4 regions of the Dactylosporangium sp. CA-092794 genome follow, and region 4 is predicted to be linked to each of the others. Evidence: riboswitches for the same ligand, from Rfam matches in the RefSeq annotation. Region 4 holds a riboswitch; each other region holds the start of a gene.
The links. Region 4 has a riboswitch for cobalamin ahead of ACQPXD_RS44365 (CbtB domain-containing protein). Riboswitches for the same ligand answer to the same signal wherever they lie in the genome.

Region 1: linked by a shared signal. The riboswitch ahead of ACQPXD_RS38645 (VWA domain-containing protein) and the one ahead of ACQPXD_RS44365 (CbtB domain-containing protein) in region 4 are both predicted to bind cobalamin.
Region 2: linked by a shared signal. The riboswitch ahead of bluB (5,6-dimethylbenzimidazole synthase) and the one ahead of ACQPXD_RS44365 (CbtB domain-containing protein) in region 4 are both predicted to bind cobalamin.
Region 3: linked by a shared signal. The riboswitch ahead of cobN (cobaltochelatase subunit CobN) and the one ahead of ACQPXD_RS44365 (CbtB domain-containing protein) in region 4 are both predicted to bind cobalamin.

Annotation. Positions count from the first base shown of each region.
Region 1 covers NZ_CP192044.1:9,015,204-9,019,737, reverse strand. The annotation lists gene ACQPXD_RS38660 (glycoside hydrolase family 3 C-terminal domain-containing protein) at 1-1,066, opposite strand, end outside; gene ACQPXD_RS38655 (hypothetical protein) at 1,181-2,455, opposite strand; gene ACQPXD_RS38650 (copper resistance CopC family protein) at 2,542-3,264, shown strand; cobalamin riboswitch at 3,374-3,498, shown strand; gene ACQPXD_RS38645 (VWA domain-containing protein) at 3,558-4,534, shown strand, end outside.
Region 2 covers NZ_CP192044.1:6,226,539-6,231,072, reverse strand. The annotation lists gene ACQPXD_RS26280 (MFS transporter) at 1-649, opposite strand, end outside; gene ACQPXD_RS26275 (GntR family transcriptional regulator) at 781-1,479, opposite strand; cobalamin riboswitch at 2,127-2,313, shown strand; gene bluB (5,6-dimethylbenzimidazole synthase) at 2,364-2,984, shown strand; gene ACQPXD_RS26265 (acetamidase/formamidase family protein) at 3,033-4,040, opposite strand; gene ACQPXD_RS26260 (APC family permease) at 4,049-4,534, opposite strand, start outside.
Region 3 covers NZ_CP192044.1:8,776,273-8,780,806, reverse strand. The annotation lists gene ACQPXD_RS37725 (precorrin-3B synthase) at 1-1,052, opposite strand, end outside; cobalamin riboswitch at 1,750-1,941, shown strand; gene cobN (cobaltochelatase subunit CobN) at 1,981-4,534, shown strand, end outside.
Region 4 covers NZ_CP192044.1:10,324,190-10,328,723, reverse strand. The annotation lists gene ACQPXD_RS44390 (IS1182 family transposase) at 1-216, opposite strand, end outside; gene ACQPXD_RS44385 (zf-HC2 domain-containing protein) at 338-1,015, opposite strand; gene ACQPXD_RS44380 (sigma-70 family RNA polymerase sigma factor) at 1,012-1,521, opposite strand; gene ACQPXD_RS44375 (hypothetical protein) at 1,594-1,977, opposite strand; gene ACQPXD_RS44370 ((2Fe-2S)-binding protein) at 2,021-2,665, shown strand; gene ACQPXD_RS44365 (CbtB domain-containing protein) at 2,675-2,899, opposite strand; adenosylcobalamin (AdoCbl) riboswitch at 2,949-3,037, opposite strand; gene ACQPXD_RS44360 (cyclase family protein) at 3,111-3,935, opposite strand; gene ACQPXD_RS44355 (DUF929 family protein) at 4,193-4,534, shown strand, end outside.

The DNA of each region.
Region 1 (4,534 bases), 1.3 Mb from region 4:
GCGAGACCTTGGTCGCGGTCGCCGCCGCGGAGTTGACCCACGGGCAGTTGCCGGGCGCCGGCTGGGTCGGGGTGGGCGTCGGCGTGGCGACCACGCCGCCGACCGTGTAGACCCCGAACTCCCACAGCGAGTAGCCGTAGGCGGTGGCCCGGGCCGTGCCGTACATCCGCACGTACCGCGCGGTGCCGGAGACGGTGATCGTCTGGTTGCCGCCGGTGCCGGTGCTGGTGGAGTACACCGTGTTCCAGCTGCTGGCGTTGGCCGACAGCTGGACCTGGAAGGCGGTGGCGTAGGCCGCCTCCCACTGCAGCTTCACCTGGCACACGGGCAGGCTGGCGCCCAGGTCGACCTGGATCCACTGCGGGTCGCTGAACAGGCTGGACCAGCGGGTGCCGGTGTTGTCGTCGATGGCCGCGAACGCGCCGCTGCCGTCGTTCTCGGCCGACGAGGCGGTCGCCGAGCCGTAGAGGGCGGCGTTGGTGGTGCCGCAGCCGCCGGCCGGCGTGGTGGGCGGCGGGCCGGTCGTCGGGGTGCCGGTCGGTCCGGTGCCGCCGATCGTGCCGTACACCTGGAACTCCCACAGCGAGTACCCGTAGGCGGTGGTGCGGGCGGTGCCGTACATGCGCACATAACGGCCGCTGCCGGTGATGTCGAGTGTCTGGGTACCGCCGGCGCCGGTCGTGGTCGAGTAGATGTTCGTCCAGTTGGTGCCGTCGGGGGAGGTCTGGATCTGGAAGGACCTGCCGGCGGCGGTCTCCCATTGCAGGACGACCTGGCTGATGGCGGCGGTGCCGCCCAGGTCGACCTGGATCCACTGGGGGTCGCTGAAGGCGCTGGACCAGCGGGTGCCGGGGTCGCCGTCGACGGCGGCGCTCGCGGGGAAGGCGATGTTCTCGGTCGAGGAGGCGGTGGCGGGCCGGCCCTGGGACAGCAGCGTGGTCGCGGCGCCGGCGGGCAGCACGACCAGCGTCAGCCAGGCCACCACGGCGAGCGCGGCGGCGGCCAGCAGGAGGGGTTTGCGGAGTTTCCGGGCGCGTTGCAGCGCCGGTAGGGGTTCTACCGTCATGATCTGTTCCCTGCGGTTGGGAGTGATCCAGCCGGGGAGGCTGGGCGGTTGATCACGTGAGAGAGCGCTCTCTCAACAGCGTCGTCACGACCGCGGTCAATGTCAAGCGGCCGGTCAGCCCGCGAACAACAGCAGCAGGCCGGACACGGTGTAGGCGACCATGAGGCCGAGCAGCGGCACCTGGCCGGTGACCGCCCGGGCGCGCGGGAACAGCCGCAGCGCGCGGTCGTGGGCCAGCACGGTGCCGAGCAGGTGGCCCAGCACGATCACCGTCACCTGCAGGTTGGCGACGCCGGTCGGGGTGATGATCCCGGAGTACGGCCGGAAGTCCTCGGCGCCGACCAGCAGCGCCACCGTGCGCTGGCCCTCCAGGACGAACAGCGACCAGTAGTGCGCCACGATGTAGCCGACCGCGATCGGCACGATCGAGTGGGCCAGCTCGCCCGGCATCCGCTCGGCCGAGGTGCGCCCGCGCCGCCCCGCCGCCCGGGTCGCGGCCCGGTAGGCGGCGGCCACCGCAGCGATCACCGCCAGCAGGCCCAGCGTGCCGGTCAGCGGCGCCGGCAGGCCGTTCTCCTGGACGAACCGCAGCCAGAACAGCGCGCCGGACATCGCGTCGTAGAAGGTGGCGCCGAGCAGCACGACCACGACCGCGACCAGGCCCGGTGCGGCGGCCAGCCCGGCGATGCCGTCGAGCGGGTTGCGCCACACCAGCGCGCCGTCGGGCCGCCGGCCGACCGGGGCGAGCCGGCCGACCAGGTCGCCGAGCACCTCGAACGCGTCGCCCCGGTCGAACCAGGCGGTGCCGTAGACGAGCCCGCCGGCGAGCATCGCGGCCGCGTAGACGGCCAGCCAGGCGCCGAGGACCGGCAGCGTGGCCCGGTCGGGGGCGACGAGCTCCAGCCAGGCGAACGCGAACAGGCCCGCGGCGGCCGGCCAGTAGCCGAGCCCGGCGGGCAGCGGCCGGCCGCCGTCGCGGCGGATCAGGGCGACGAGCGTGCGCAGCGGGTTCAGCTTCCGCCAGAGCGGGCCCAGCAGCAGCGACAGCGGGACCAGCCCGACCCAGAACAGCACGTAGACCAGCCCGGCGGCCGGGTTCTCGTCCGTGTCCGGCTTCGTGAACTGCACGAGCAGTACCGCCGCCAGAACGAGACCGGCCAGCCGGAAGGGCCAGGTCAGCGCGGGCACCAGCCCGGACAACCAGCCGGGGACCAGGCGGCCCGCGGCCGGGTCCAGCCGCGGCTCGCGCCAGGCCGCGCCCAGCACCAGGAACGACACGACCAGCGCCAGGGCGGCGCCGATGGCCAGCTGGGCCGGGGTCAGCGGCAGGTCCTGGCGGCCCCCGACGCCGTGGGCGAGCACGTCCGTCGCGAGCGGGGCGGTCGGCACGGATGGTCTCCCCGGGGCGGACGGGTTCGTCAGGGGAGTGAATGTACTGGGTTGTCGCCCGCTGCGGAACCCGTCATCATGGCCCGATGTCCTTGCCGGTGCGCGTGGCCGTCGTTCTGGTCGCGGCCGCTCTCGTCGTGCTGCCCGCGACCCCGGCCGCCGCCCACGGCCAGCTGGCCCTGTCCGACCCGGTGCAGGACAGCACGGTCAGCCAGCCGATGAGCGACATTTCGCTGTACTTCACCGAGACGCCCCCGTCATTCGCGTGGTTCACGCTCACCACCCCGTCGGGCCGGCGGGTCGACAACGGCTGGCGCACCGGCCAGCCGAAGCGCCTCGACAAGCCGGTCCAGGAGTACTACATCGTCAACGGCAAGCTCGAGCCGCGCACCTACGGCACCGGCTACCCGGCGCTGATCTCCGTCTCGCACTGGCCGGAGCAGGGCCTCTACGTCGCCGCGTACCAGTCCGTGGCCTCCGACGGCGACCAGGTCAAGGGCACCCTGCGGTTCACCTACACGGGCCCGGTCACCCAGCCCCCGTCCGGCTGGACGCCGCCCACGAACGGCCCCTCGGCGGAGCTGACCCGCGCCCTGTCCGGCGCGAGCCCCACGCCCGGCCTGCTGCAGGACGCCGGCTCCGCCCCCGCCCAGAGCGCCGCCGCACCGCCCGCCCCGTTCGTGCTCACCGACTGGCTGATCCCGGCCGTGATCGTCGCCGGCGTGGCCGCGATCGTGCTCGCCGCCGCCCGCCGCGCACCCGCCCGGCCGGCGAAGAAGCGCCGCAGGTCTGCCGGATCCCCTGGGTAAGGCGGTCATCGCGGCGGATGCCGTTCCCATCGGCCGGTGGTGGGGGATCGTGAGGGTCACGTTGACGGTGGCGGTACCGGTGGGACACGATGGCCAGCAGCGGATGCGGAGGAACCCGGTGCGAGTCCGGGACGGTCCCGCCACTGTGACCGGGGAGTTGCCCCTCAGCGCACGAGCCACGGCCGACCAGGCCGGAAGGCCGGGGGGCGGCGGCGATCCGGGAGTCAGGAGACTCCGGCCGCTGCTGCTCCAGCCACCTCGCGGGCGCGGACCCGCCGAAGGGATGTGTACGCGTGACGCCGCCGTATCCGTTCTCGGCCGTCGTCGGCCTGGCCGACCTGCGCCTGTCGCTGCTGCTCACCGCCGTGTCGCCGGCGATCGGTGGGGTACTGGTGCGGGGGGAGAAGGGCACCGCCAAGTCCACCATCGTGCGCGCCCTCGCCGCGCTGCTGCCCGAGGTCGCCGTCGTCTCCGGCTGCCGGTTCGCCTGCGACCCGGCCGCCCCCGACGCCGAGTGCCCCGACGGCCCGCACACGCCCGGCGCCGGGTTCGAGCGGCGCCGCTCCGCCCTGGTCGAGCTGCCGGTCGGCGCCACCGAGGACCGGGTCGTGGGCACCCTGGACCTGCAGCGCGCCCTCGGCGACGGGGTCAAGGCCTACGAGCCGGGCCTCCTCGCCGCCGCGCACCGCGGGGTGCTCTACGTCGACGAGGTCAACCTGCTGCCCGACCACCTGGTCGACCTGCTCCTCGACGCGGCCGCGATGGGCCGCGCCCACGTGGAGCGCGACGGGGTCTCGGTCAAGCACGCCGCCCGGTTCCTGCTCGTCGGCACCATGAACCCGGAGGAGGGCGAGCCGCGCCCGCAGCTGGTCGACCGGTTCGGGCTGGTCGTCGGCGTCTCCGCGCCCCAGGAGGCGGCGCCGCGGGCCGAGGTGGTCCGGCGGCGGCTCGCCTACGAGGCCGATCCGGACGGGTTCGCCGCCCGATACGTCTCCGACGACGCGGCGCTCGCGGCGCGGATCGTCGCCGCCCGCTCCCGCCTCGGCGGCGTCGCGCTGCCCGATCGGGAGCTGGATCGGATCGCGCGGATCTGCCTGGCGTACCGGGTCGACGGCCTGCGGGCCGACATCGTGGTCGCGCGCACGGCGGTGGCCCTGGCGGCGTGGCACGGTCGCACGGTCGTGACCAGGGAAGACGTGCGCGACGCGGCGCGGCTGGCGCTGCCGCATCGGCGGCGGCGGGATCCGCTCGACCCGCCGGGGGCGGACCG
Region 2 (4,534 bases), 4.1 Mb from region 4:
ACTCGGTGACCGCCACACGGATCCAGAGGCCGACCACCACGAGTACCCCCGAAAGCAGAAACGGCACCCGCCAGCCCCACGACAGGAATGCCGCGTCGGACAGCGCCCCGTTGAGCACCCAGAGGACCCCCGCCGCCAAAAGGTTTCCGGCCGGCACCCCCACCTGGGGCCACGACGCGTTGAGTCCCCGCCGCTCGTCGCCGCCGTGCTCCATGGTCATCACCACGGCACCGCCCCACTCGCCGCCGAGCCCGAGTCCCTGCAGGAACCGCAGCGTGACCAGCAGGACCGGGGCCACGGCGCCCCACCGCGCGTAGGTGGGCAGCAGACCGATCGCGAACGTCGCGCCGCCCATGAGCAGCAGCGTCGCCACCAGCACGCCTTTGCGCCCGACCCGGTCGCCGAAGTGCCCGAACACGATGCCGCCCAGCGGCCGGGCCACGAAGCCGACGGCGTAGGTGGCGAACGCGAGCAGGGTCGCGGTCACCGAGGCGAAGGTGGGGAAGAACAGCTTGCCGAACACGAGGGCCGCGGCGGACCCGTAGAGGAAGAAGTCGTACCACTCCAGTGAGGTGCCGACGAGGCTGGCCAGAATGACCCGCCGGGGCGCTGAAACGTGGGGCTGTGTCGCCGTTGTCCGCTTTGCCATGGGTGGGCTCCTAACGGATCGTGAGAGCTGGCTCACAGCCCAAGGTAGAGGATTGTTCAACGATTCAGCAATAGACAATGCCAAGACCATCTATGGATCGCGTCGCCCCTACCGCCCCGGCGCGGGCCCGCCTACGACTGGAAGGCGTCCAGGAGCTGGCGCTCGGCGACGTCGAGGTAGGTCGCCAGGGCGCGGTCGGCCGCCGCGGCGTCCCCGGCGGCGAGCAGCTCGTAGATCTCGCGGTTGGTGCGCAGGTACGGCTCGTGGAACTCCCGCGGCGCGGACATCACCAGGAAGACCAGCCGCAGCTCGGCCAGCAGCCGGCGCACGGTCTCACTCACCCGCCGGCTCCCGGCCAGCCCGGCGACGGCCTGGTGGAAGCGCATGTTGGCGGTACCCACCTCGACCCAGGCCCCGCGGCGGGCGGCCTCCTCCGCCGACTCCACCGCCTCGCGGATGCGCTCGATCGCCCCGGCCGGCGCCGCGTTCACGCCCCGCACCGCCGCGCCTTCGAGGATCCGCCGGATCGCGTAGAGATCGCGCACGTCGTCGGCGGTGAGCTCGCGGACGAACACGCCGCGGTTGAACTCGTGGGTGAGCAGCCCCTCGTGCGAGAGCAGCCGGAACGCCTCACGCAGCGTGTTGCGGGAGACCCCGAGCGCCTCGCGCAGCGCCTCCTCGCTCAGCCGGGTCCCGGGCGGGAACAGCCCCTCGGTGATCCGATCCCGCAGCACCTCGGCGACCCGCTCGCCGTAACCACCCCGATCGAGCTGCGCACGATCATCGGCCAGCCGAAGGGCCCAGTCACCGGGAGCGGTAGCACGCGTCACGCTCTGCAGCATCGCACAATGCCGGATCGTTGAACAATCCGGCGCCCTGCCGACTCGCGCCCGGCGCCGGGGCACCCGAACTGCGGCTCACCGCGACCGGCGCCGCCGGCCTGCCGTCGGTTATGTGGCGCCCGGTCTGCGCGTCCCAGCAATCTGGGGCGGGCACGGTCGGCGATCACGTCCCGCCCGTCGGCCGCCGCGCGGTACAGGCGGCGACCGGAAGTCTCCGTGATCATGCGCATCGCGGCATCGACACCAACGGTTTTTCATGATCACGGAGCGCTGATGTACCCCCGTGTACCACAAGTCTCCGGGATCATGGCAAACCCGGTGTGCGGCCACCGCGGGCATCATGATCACGGAGACATACGTCCGGCCCGGCCGCGCGGATCGCAGGTTGCGCCCGGCGGGTGCGACATCCGCACCGGTCCGCCGCGCAGATCGCAGGTTGCGCCCGGCGGGTGCGACAACCGCACCGGTCCGGCGCGCCGGTCGGGGGCGACGCCGATGATCGCCGGTGCACCATCGGTGGCCACCGACGCCCGGCCGGCGACGGCCGCCCGACGTCAACCGGCACGACCAGCGCGCTGGCCTCCTACACCACGCCGGCGGACGTGACCCGGCCGGCTCGGCTAGAGTGTCGCCAGCGAACTGACGCGAGGTGCCCCGGCGACGGGGAGAATCTGGGAAGCCGGTGCGAGTCCGGCACGGGCCCGCCGCGGTGATCGGGGAGCCGCCGCCCACGTCCGACGCGGACAGCCACTGGCCGACCGGCCGGGAAGGCGGGCGGGCCGGCGTCGATCCGAGAGTCCGAAGACCGGCCTCGCGTACCGTGCGCCGCTCCGGCCGGGGCGGCCCGAGGCAGCGGGAGCCTGCCCGTCACCATGAGCAACGACCTGTACGACGTCATCCACCGGCGGCGCGACGTGCGCGCCCAGTTCACCGGTGCGCCGGTGCCCGACGCGGCGCTGGCACGGATCCTCTCCGCCGCGCACGCGGCGCCCAGCGTCGGGCTGTCCCAGCCGTGGGACTTCATCCTCGTTCGGGACCAAACGACCCGGCGGGCGTTCTTCGAGCACGTCCAGCGCGAGCGCGACACGTTCGCGGCGAGCCTCGATCCGGACGCGGCGCGGCGGTTCGCCCGGATCAAGATCGACGGGGTGCTGGAGTCCAGCCTTTCGGTCGTCGTCACCTACGACCCGCGGCGCGGCGGCCCGGCGGTGCTCGGCCGGCACGCGATCGCCGACGCCGGGCTCTATTCGGTCTGCCTGGCGATCCAGAACCTCTGGCTGGCGGCGACGGCCGAGGACCTCGGCATCGGCTGGGTCTCCTTCTACCGCGAGGCGTTCCTCCGCGACCTTTTGCACATCCCGGATACGGTACGTCCGGTCGCATGGCTCTGCCTGGGCCCGGTGACCCACCTCGAAACGGTCCCCGACCTGGAGCGGCACGGCTGGCGCCGGCGCACGCCGCTGGCCGAGGTGGTCCACCGCGACCGCTGGTAACGGCACGCCGCGGCCGTCAGGCAGGGCGGCGGAACGGCGTCGCGGCCGTCAGGCAGGGCGGCGGAACGGCGTCGCGCGGAGGCGGTGGTGCGCGCCGCCCATCGCCTCCGCGCCGCGCAGCAACGCCTTCGGGAACTTGGCGACGACCGTGTAGTTGGTGTCCACCACGTTGGCGACCGGCGTCAGCGCGGCCTGGGACACCAGCTGGTAGGCGTCCAATGTGGACTGGCCGGTGAGCTCGGCCACCCAGCGGACCATTTCGGTGTGCGCGATGCGGAAGGCGTCCTCGAGCGGCCGGGCCGAGCCGGTGGTCATGAGGTACGTGTCGTCCTCCAGCCGCGGCCACGGCGTCGGGACGCCCTTGAGCAGGTCGACCACCGCGACGGTGTCCATCGCGCACTCCACGGCCACGCCGCAGGTCTCCCCCTCGCCCTGCCGGGCGTGCCCGTCGCCGAGGCTGAACAGCGCGCCCTCGACGTTGACGCCCAGGTAGCACGTGGTGCCGGCGCGCATCTCGGGGGTGTCCATGTTGCCGCCCCAGCTGCCGGGGGTCAGCGACGAGCGCACCTCGCTCAGCGGCGGCGCGACGCCGACGGTGCCGTGCATCGGGTCCAGCGGCAGGTCCGCCCGGAAGGCGGAGTCCAGCGCGCTGTAGCGCACGAGCCGCTCGGTGAGGTCGAGCTCGTAGTACCAGGTGCGCTCGGCCAGCGGCTCGTGCAGCATCGCGGTGAGCCCGGTCGCGGTCAGCGAGCCGAAGAACGGTACGGTCGTGCTCACGCCCCAGTCGTACCGTGGTTCGATGCTCAGGAAGTGCACGACCAGCGTGTCGCCGGGCTCGGCGCCCTCGATGTGAAACGGTCCGGTCTGCGGGTTGAGGTAGCGCGGGTCGCACACCTGGCTGGCGAGGTCCGATGTGGACCGGACCCGGCCGCCGAAGCAGTCCCGCGTCCACGTGTACAGCACGGTGCCGGGGGCCAGCGACGCCACCGGGGCCGTGCCGCCGAACGTGTACACGAGTGTCGCCGGGTCGGCCTCGGCGTCCGGGTTCCAGTCCATGGGGCGCGTTACTCCCGTTCCTTGGCTTCGTCGAAGACGTGCCGGCCGATCGCGGCGTAGGTGGCGGGGCTGCGCATCTTCAGCACGAACACCAGCACCAGGCCGACCGCGAACGTGCCGAAGACCAGATACGGGATGGCGTGGAAGAACGGCGAGCCGGCCGCGCCGCCGCCGGCGAACTCGAGGTTGCTGAACAGCAGGTAGACGACGTAGAGCATACCGATGCCGCCGAGGGCCGGGATGATCCCGGTGGTCACGAGGTTGCCCGGGTGGGTCTTCTTGACGTGGAAGTACCAGATGACCGCCACCGACGTGATGGACTGCACGAGCAGGATGGCCATGGTGCCGACCAGGGCGAGCAGACCGTATTGGTAGACGTAGCCGCCGGTGTAGGGGTCGTCGCCCTTGACGGTCAGGAAGTAGAACCCGACGGTGACGACCGCGGTGATGATGCTCTGCACCAGCGAGGCGATGTGCGGCGAGCGGTGCTTGGC
Region 3 (4,534 bases), 1.5 Mb from region 4:
TCGGCCAGGCGCGCAATGGTCCGCTCAGCTTCCCGCATCGGTACGCCCGTCAGCACAACGGTCCGCCACGGCGTGACGATCATCTCGTTCGCCGACTCCGCCAGCACCGCCGACCGTTCGGCGGTCAGCAGCCCGAGCGGCACCACGACCACCACCGCCAGCGCACCGTCGCTCTGCTCAACCACCCCGCCGCTGCCGCCGGTGCTTCCACCGCCGCCCTGCTCGGTCACCCCGGCGGCGCGCCCGCCGCTGCCGCTGGTGCTTCCGCCGCTGGTCTGTTCGGTTGTTTTGTTGGTGTGTCGCCCCGCCGCGTCGCCGGCGCCCCGGCCGAGCGGTCCGTTTGTGGCGCGTGATGCCGCGTTTGCCGGACGTATCGGATTTATCGGGTTTGCGGTGATCGTGACGCCGAGCCGGGCGGCGACCCGGGCGATGCCGTCCTCGAGCTCCACCAGCCGCCACGCCCTGGAGCCCTGGGCCACGCGCTCCTGCTGAAACGCCGCGGCAGCACGAACGAGCAGCTCAGCGCCGCCGGCCGCGGTGGTCGGCCGCCCGGCGAGCAGCAGGCGCGAGCCGTGCAGGCCGACGTCACCGCCGAGCGGCGTCACGTCGCCCCGGCCGTCGTCGATCGTGGCCAGGAACCGTCCCGGCAGCCCGGCCAGCTCGGGCGTCGCGCGCAGCAACGCGTCGAACCCGGCCACGATCGGCCGCACGTCGACCTCTCCGCGCCCGTCGAGGCCACTTAGCGGACTCGCGATGATGTTGCGCACCCGCTCGTGCGACTCCGACGGCAGCAGCCCGGCCGCGAACAGCCGCGCCGCCAACTCCCGCTCCGCACCCGGGCGAAGCGCCCTGACCTGCACGTTTCCGCGCGACGTGAGCTCCAGCGCCGGGTCACCCAGCTCCGCGGCGGCACCGCGGAGCACGCCGAGCTGCGCCGCGGTGAGCCGCCCACCGGGCAGCCGCACGCGCGCCAGCCCGCCGTCGGCCGCCGGGTGTACCTGCACGGCACCGGGGCACCGGTCGGGGGCGTCACGTCCGCTGGCAGCCTGCACGGGCCGGATACTACCTGCGCCGATGCCCTTATCGGTCCGCCCCGCACCGGAGAAACGGTCCGGACCACACCCCGCGCACCACCGGACCGCCCCTGCCACCAGCCGGCGGTCTGCCGCACGTCAGCAATGGTGTGACCGAACTTCGTGGCCAGCGGCACAACCGCAGCGTGATCCCGGCGGGGAGCGGCGCGGACGTCGCGGATGTCGCACCCGCCGGTCGAAACCTCCGATCCGCGCGGGCGGGCCGGACGTATGTCTCCGTGATCATGCTGCCCGCGGTGACTCACACCGGGTTTGTCATGATCCCGGAGACTTGTGGTACACGGGTGTACATCAGCACTCCGTGATCATGAAAAACCCTTGGTGTCGACGCCGGGTTGCGCATGATCACGGAGACTTCCGGTGTAACTATTCAGGTCCTCCGAACGGAGGAGGGCGTGCTGGTCAAAGCCTTGCGCTGGCGCTAGTCGGACACTCCACAGTGGACGACAAACCTACTCAATGCGGGAGATAGCGGTTGGCCATCTCCCCGATTCGCGAATTCCGACCGCCGCGTAGGTGCAGGTCAGCGAGATGGGCGGGGTACCTGAATAGTTACCTTCCGGTCCCTGCGCCGCGCGGCAACCGACGGGCGGGACGCGATCGCCGGCCCGCCCGCCCCGACGTCGGCGGACGTGACCCGGCTTGACGCGGTGCGACCGTTTCGAGGAGAGTTGGGCTGCTGTAACGGCGACGTGTGGAGGAACCCGGTGCGATTCCGGGACGGTCCCGCCACTGTGACCGGGGAGTGAGCCTCCAACCGCGACGGCCACCGGGTGCGAGCCCGGGAAGGCTCGGGGGCGAGCGGCGATCCGGGAGCCAGGAGACTCTCCGGCGCCGGACCGAACCGTACCGACTTGGGGCGCGGACCCCGAGGGAGGACCCCGGCGTGATCCTGCTGCTGTCGACGTCCGACACCGACCTGCTCAGCGCCCGGGCCAGCGGCGCCGACTACCGGCTGGCCAACCCGTCCCGGACCGCGGTGGAGGACCTGCCCGGCCTGGCCGCCGAGGCGGACCTGGTGATCGTGCGGTTCCTCGGCGCATACCGCGACTGGGCCGACGGCCTGGACGCGCTGCTGGCCACCGGCCGGCCGGTGGTGATCCTCGGCGGCGAGCAGGCCCCCGACGCCGAGCTGATGAGCCACTCCACGGTGCCCGCCGGCCTCGCCGCGCAGGCCCATGCCTACCTGGCCTTCGGCGGCGCGGCCAACCTCGGCGAGCTGCACCGGTTCCTCTCCGACACGGTCCTGCTCACCGGCCACGGCTTCGGCCCGCCGGTGGAGACCCCGGTCTGGGGCGTGCTCGACCGTCCGGCGAGCAGCGAACCGACCCACCGCCCCACGGTCGCGGTCATCTACTACCGGGCGCACCATATGGCCGGAAACACCGCGTTCGTGAGCGGCCTTTGCGACGCCATCGAGGCGGAGGGCGCCCGCGCGCTGCCGGTCTTCGCCGCCTCGCTGCGCACCGCCCCGCCCGAGCTGCTCGAGACGCTGCGCGGCGCCGACGCGCTGGTGGTGACCGTGCTCGCGGCCGGCGGCACCCGGCCCGCCGACGCGCAGGCTGGCGGCGAGGACGACGCCTGGGACGTGGGTGCGCTCGCGGCGCTCGACGTGCCGATTCTGCAGGGGCTGTGCCTGACCGGCAGCCGCGAGTCGTGGGATGCCAACGACGACGGGCTGTCGCCGCTGGACACGGCGACCCAGGTGGCCATTCCCGAGTTCGACGGCCGGATCATCACCGTACCGTTCTCGTTCAAGGAGATCGACGAGGACGGCCTGACCGTCTACGTCGCCGACCCCGAGCGGGCGCGGCGGGTGGCCGGCGTCGCGGTCGCCCACGCCCGGCTGCGCGGCCTGCCCAACGCGCAGAAGCGGGTCGTGGTGATGCTCAGCGCGTATCCGACCAAGCACTCTCGCATCGGCAACGCGGTCGGCCTGGACACGCCGGCCAGCGTCGTGCGGCTGCTCGAGGCGATGCGCCGGCGGGGCTACGACCTGGGCGAGGGCTTCCCCACCGACGGCGACGCCCTGATGCACGAGCTGATCGCCGCGGGCGGCCAGGACGTCAACTGGCTGACCGAGGAGCAGCTGCACGGCAACCCGGTCCGCATCTCCGCGCAACGGTACGGCCAATGGTTCGCGACGCTGCCCGACGACCTGCGGGCCGGCATGGAACGGCACTGGGGACCGCCGCCCGGCGACCTCTTCGTCGACCCGGACGACGGCGACATCGTGCTGGCCGGCCTGCGCCGCGGCAACGTGGTCGTCATGGTCCAGCCGCCGCGCGGTTTCGGGGAGAACCCGGTTGCCATCTACCACGACCCGGACCTGCCGCCCAGCCATCACTACCTGGCCGCGTACCGCTGGCTCGCCGACGCGTCCGATGCCGGCTTCGGGGCGCACGCGGTCGTCCACGTCGGAAAGCACGGCAACCTCGAATGGTTGCCGGGCAAGACCGTTGGCATGTCGGCCGCCTGCGGCGCGGACGCGGCGCTGGGCAACCTGCCGTTGATCTACCCGTTCCTGGTCAACGACCCGGGCGAGGGCACGCAGGCCAAGCGCCGCGCCCACGCCACATTGGTCGACCATTTGGTGCCGCCGATGGCCCGCGCCGACTCGTACGGTGACATCGCCCGCCTGGAGCAGCTGCTCGACGAGCACGCAACGATCGCCGCGCTCGACCCGGCGAAGCTGCCCGCGATCCGGGCCCAGATCTGGACCCTGATCCAGGCCGCCCGGCTGGACCACGACCTCGGCCTGGCCGACCGGCCGCACGACGCCGAGTTCGACGAGTTCATCCTGCACGTCGACGGCTGGCTGTGCGAGGTCAAGGACGTGCAGATCCGCGACGGCCTGCACGTGCTCGGCCAGGCCCCGACCGGCGCGGCGCGCGTCGACCTGGTCCTGGCGATGCTGCGCGCCCGGCAGATGTGGGCCGGCCAGGTCGCCGCGCTGCCCGGCCTGCGCGAGGCGCTCGGCCTCGACGAGTCCACCGGCGACCGGTCCGCTGTGGACGCGACGGAGACGAAGGCCCGCGAGCTGGTCGCCGCGATGGAGGCGAGGGACTGGGCCACGGCCGGCATCGCCGAGCTCTCGGACAACCCCGAGGTGGTTCGCGTGCTCAGGTTCGCCGCCGAGGAGATCGTGCCGCGGCTCGCCCGCACCACCGACGAGCTGACCATGGTGCTGCACGCGCTCGACGGCGGATACGTCCCGGCGGGGCCGAGCGGCTCGCCGTTGCGGGGCCTCATCAACGTGCTGCCGACCGGGCGCAACTTCTACTCGGTCGACCCGAAGGCCGTGCCCAGCCGGCTGGCGTGGGAGACGGGCCAGGCGATGGCCGAGTCGCTGCTCGCACGGTACCGCAGCGATCATGACGAATGGCCGAAATCCGTCGGCCTGTCCATGTGGGGCACCAGCGCGATGCGCACCGCGGGCG
Region 4 (4,534 bases):
GATCGTGGCCAGAGCCAACCGCGCGGGTGGTACCGGCGGCTGCCCCTTCACCCCCGGCCCGTACAACCCGGCCAGTTCCTCCTGGAACTGCTCGTCGAACAACTCATGGCGACGCTGCCGCAACATCACGAACAGCTTCGCCCGCCGCACCCGCCGAACGATCTGCGCCTCAGCCGCCGACAACTCCACCGCCGGACGCCACACCCCCGGCCGCATCAACCAACCCCACTCCCGGGTCCACACAGGCGCCTACCGCCCACCAACCCGGCCTACCACGTGCGCTGGCCACCTCAACAGCGCCACACCGAAGAGATCCGACGAATACTTGGCCGACGCTCTAGGAGAGGCGGGCGGCGCCGAGGAGGAGGCCGTCGTCGTCGGTGATCGTCACCGCGTCGACGTTGGCGAGCTGGATGGAGCTGGCGCCGGTCACCCGTGCCTGGGCCGTGCTGGTGCGGCCCCAGCACGCGGCCTGCTCGGCCTGGCCGCCGCGGCCCAGGACCTTCATGACAAAGGGGCCGTCGCCGGGCAGGCCGGTGAGCTCGAGGGAGACCGACACGCCCCACTGGCGGGGGGTCAGGGTGGCCCGGCCGGACAGGCCGCTGCCGCCGGCCGGGACGAACTGCACCACCGTGCCGGGCTGGGCCGTGGCGGAGGCGGAGGCGGGCGGGAGGGCCTGCGGGCGGGGCTGGGCGGCGGGGCGCAGCGCCAGCACGCCGGCGAGGACGGCGAGCACCACGCAGACGGCGGAGAGGACCATGACCGGCAGGCGGCGGGGGCGGGCCCGGCGCAGGAAGCTGTCCAGGCCGGCGCGCGAGGGCGGCTCGAGCGCGGCGGCGGGGCCGGTGGGCAGGCGTTGCAGCAGCTCCGGCACGGCGGCCAGGCGCCCGGCCTCGGCCCGGCACTCGGCGCACGTGCTCAGGTGGGCGTCGACCGCGGTCTGGTCGGCGTCGCCGAGGCCGCCCAGGACGTAGGCCCCGAGCAGCCGGCGCAGCGCCTCGTGGCCGGCGGTCACCGTAAGACCCCCATCTCCTCGAACACCGCCCGCAGCGTCCGCACCGCGTAGTACGCGCGCGACTTGACCGTGCCCTCCGGTACCGAAAGGCGCTTGGCGGTGTCGGCGACGCTGCGGCCGTCGTAGTACATCGAGCGGATGACGTCGCGGTGCTCGGCGGAGAGGCGGTCGAGCGCGGCGTGGATCAGCCAGCCCTCGACCATCTGGTCGACGTTGTCCGAGTCGGCGGCGGCGGCGACCGCGTCGGGGTCGGAGACCAGCTTCGGCCGGCGCTGGTCGGCCCGCCAGGCGTTGCTCACCACGTTGCGGGCGATGGTGAGCAGGTACGCGCGGGTCGTGTCCCGGCTGACGTCGATCCGCTCGATGTGCCGCCAGGCGCGCAGGAGCGTGTCCTGCACGAGGTCCTCGGCGCGGTGGCGGTCCCGCTCGTACCGGGAGACGAAGGCCAGCAACACACCGTAGTGTTCGGTGTACAGCGCGGTCATGAGCTCTTCGTCGCGCGTCACGCACAGCCCCTCTCGACGGCCTCCCATCGCTGGTCTACACCACGAGGCCGTTGCGGGTTCAACCAACCCGGGCTATTTGCCCGGGCGCCGCAGCTTGGCCCTCGCCTCGCGGACGGCGGCACGGTCGAGCTTCGCCATCCGCGCCGAGTACGACCGGCGCAGCTCCGGCAGGTCGACCTCGACGTAGGAGCGGTCGCCGGGCTCGTACCGCATCGGCAGGATGGACCCGACGACGTCCTGATCGCCGAGGTCGCGGTAGCGCACGACCCGGCTGACCGTCGCGCCGGCGCCGTCGGGGAAGCGCACCTCGAGCCGGAGACGGGCGTTGAGCGCGACCGGTCCGGCGGAGCCGTACCACGCGCGGGACTCCACGACGACCGCCTTGGCCCGCGCGCCGTCGCGCATGAGCCGGCGGTATCGCGGCAGCAGCCGCAGCACCCGGGGCCGGAAGAACACGGCTCGATGGTAGGGCCGCCCGGCAACGCTCTACAGTGCGGGCGTGAACCCGTATTTCGTCTGGGAGCCCTACGAGCCCGGCTCGGGCTGGCGGCCGTTCGCGCAGCTGCTGGAGCCGGACGTGGTGGCGGAGCGGGTCGGCGTGTCCCGGCAGGCATTGACCGCGATGTTCGGTCTTGCCGAGGCGGCGGTACCGGAGCGGGTGGTCGCCTCGGTGCTGTTCCTCGGCTGGGCCTCGCGCCTGGTCGCGCCGCCGCTGTCGGACGCGCTGGGCGGGCCGGTGCGCGGGGCCGGCCCGGCGGACCTGTGGTGGCGGCCGGTGCCCGGCGGGCCGCTGCCCGTCGCCGCCCGGGAGGTGCCGCCGCGGCCCGCCGCGGAGCTGTTCGACGTGGCGATCCTGGGCCTGGTCGCGCCGCTGGCGGAGGTGTTCGGCGCCCGGTTCCGGCTCTCGCCGCACGTGCTGTGGGGCAACGTGGCGTCGGCCCTGGGCGGGGCGGCCGGCCAGCTGGGCGCGGACGCCTGGCCGATCGTGGCGGGCCTGCTGACCCGGCCGCCGCTGGCCGGCATGGCGACCGTCGAGGGGCAGGCCCTGCGCCGGCACAACTGCTGCCTCTACTACCGCATCCCCGGCGCCGGCACCTGCGGCGACTGTGTGCTGCGCAGGGCGCCGGGGCCGGCGGACGGCTGACCGGGAGGGTCAGTGGCAGGGGAAGCCGAGGAAGTGGCGGCCGTCGTGGACGAACTCGTGCACGTGCGCGTCGTTGCCGAAGATCGACACGGCGCCCTGGTCGATGCCGATGAAGTAGTAGACCAGCAGGGCGAGCAGCGCGGTGCCGCCGAGCCAGAACAGCGAGCGGGAGATGGGCAGGACCAGCGGCGTGGTGGTCGCCTGGGGCGCCTCGGCGCCGGACATGGAGCTCATCGGTGGGCCTCCTTCAGGGATCGTGCGTCCCTCGCGTGGATGGGGCATCGTGACGGGGGAGTGACCTGACTCGCCGCGGGAGCGGCTCACAGTGGCGCGACCGTGCTGGACTTGCACCAGCTTCCCTCACACCGTCACACGTCAGACACTAGGAGTGCGGCACTCCTTACGTCAATCGGGCCGGCACCCGAAGGCACCGGCCCGTGCTCGCTCAGGCGTGCACGCCGGGCGGGATGACGCCGTAGATCAGCGCGGTCGAGCCCGATCCACGCTTGTTGATGAAACCGCCGCAGAGCACCGATCCGCCGGTGGTCGGGAAGGCCGCCAGCCCGGCGAGGATCTCCAGGCTGATCCGGTGCCGTTGGTAGATCAGCAGCGAGGCGAGGAAGTTCGGGTCGGTGCCCAGGTCCGGGCCGAACGTGTCGATGCCGGTGCCGCCGTTGCGCCCGATGCGGCCGGTGTCGATGAACCACTGGATCGTCTCGGGCGCGAAGCCGGGCTGGTGCAGCACGCCGTCGCTGTCGAAGTTCGGGAAGGCCGGGGTGCCCCACTTGTACTCCCAGCCGGTCCACATGATGATCATGGTCTCGTTCGGGATCCGGCCGTGCCGCTGCTCCCACTGCTTCACGTCGTTCACGGTCAGCGCGTAGTCGGCGTTGTGCGCGCACTTGTCCCGCACGTCGATCTTGACCGCCGGCAGGAACAGGTCCTCGGGGTCGAGGTCGTCGGCGAGGGGCTCGCCCGCGTTGAAGTGGCCCGGGGCGCCCCAGTGCGTGCCGGTCGCCTCGCCCTCGCGGACGTACTGTAAGTAGTACCCCTCGTTCGGGATGGTGGCGATGGTCTCGAGCGTGAACTCGGGATCGCCGGGATAGATGTTGGTCTTCGCGGGGTCGTTGACGTGGGACAGGCTGATGAGGCGGGTCTTGCCGGGGCGCAGCGCGTCCCCGGCGGCGGGTCCGGCCGAGGCCGTCCCGGCGAGCCCGGCCGCACCGGCCACGGCCCCGCCTGCGGCGGCGAGCAGGTGTCGTCTGTGCATGTTGTCCGAATCGCCCCTTCGCATCCGTGCGTGACGATGGTCCTGCTGACTGTAGGTCCTCTGCGACCTTGCCGCCGGGACCTTCGGCCCGGGGCCGCCACGTGGCGAATCACCTACCATGAGTCGCCGAAGGGTGATCTTTCGCCCGTTTCGGGGAACCCGACCGGCGTCGCGTGCGACTAACAGGAGTACTGACTTCCACGGAGGATGGCCGCGTGTCCAAACGGCAACGCGATTCGCGCGAATACGCGCGCCGGATGCGAGTGATCCAGGAGCGGGCCAACGCCCGGCGCGGCCGGTTGCGCACGGCGTATTCCGCCATTGCCGCCGTCCTGCTGATCTTCGTCGTGATGATCCTGGTCAAGGTCGGCAGCGCCGCGGGCGGCGGCGGGGAGGCCCCCTCGGCCGCGCCCACGGGCGCCGCGGCCGAGCAGGTCATCGCCACGGTGACGTCGATTCCGGCGGCCACCTTCGACGAAGTCGGCAACGGCGGCAACCCGGAGCCGCCGAAGGTGATCACCGGCCAGCCGGCCCTCACCGACGGCGGCAAGCCGCTGATCGTCTACATCGGCGCCGAGTACTGCCCGTTCTGCGCCGCC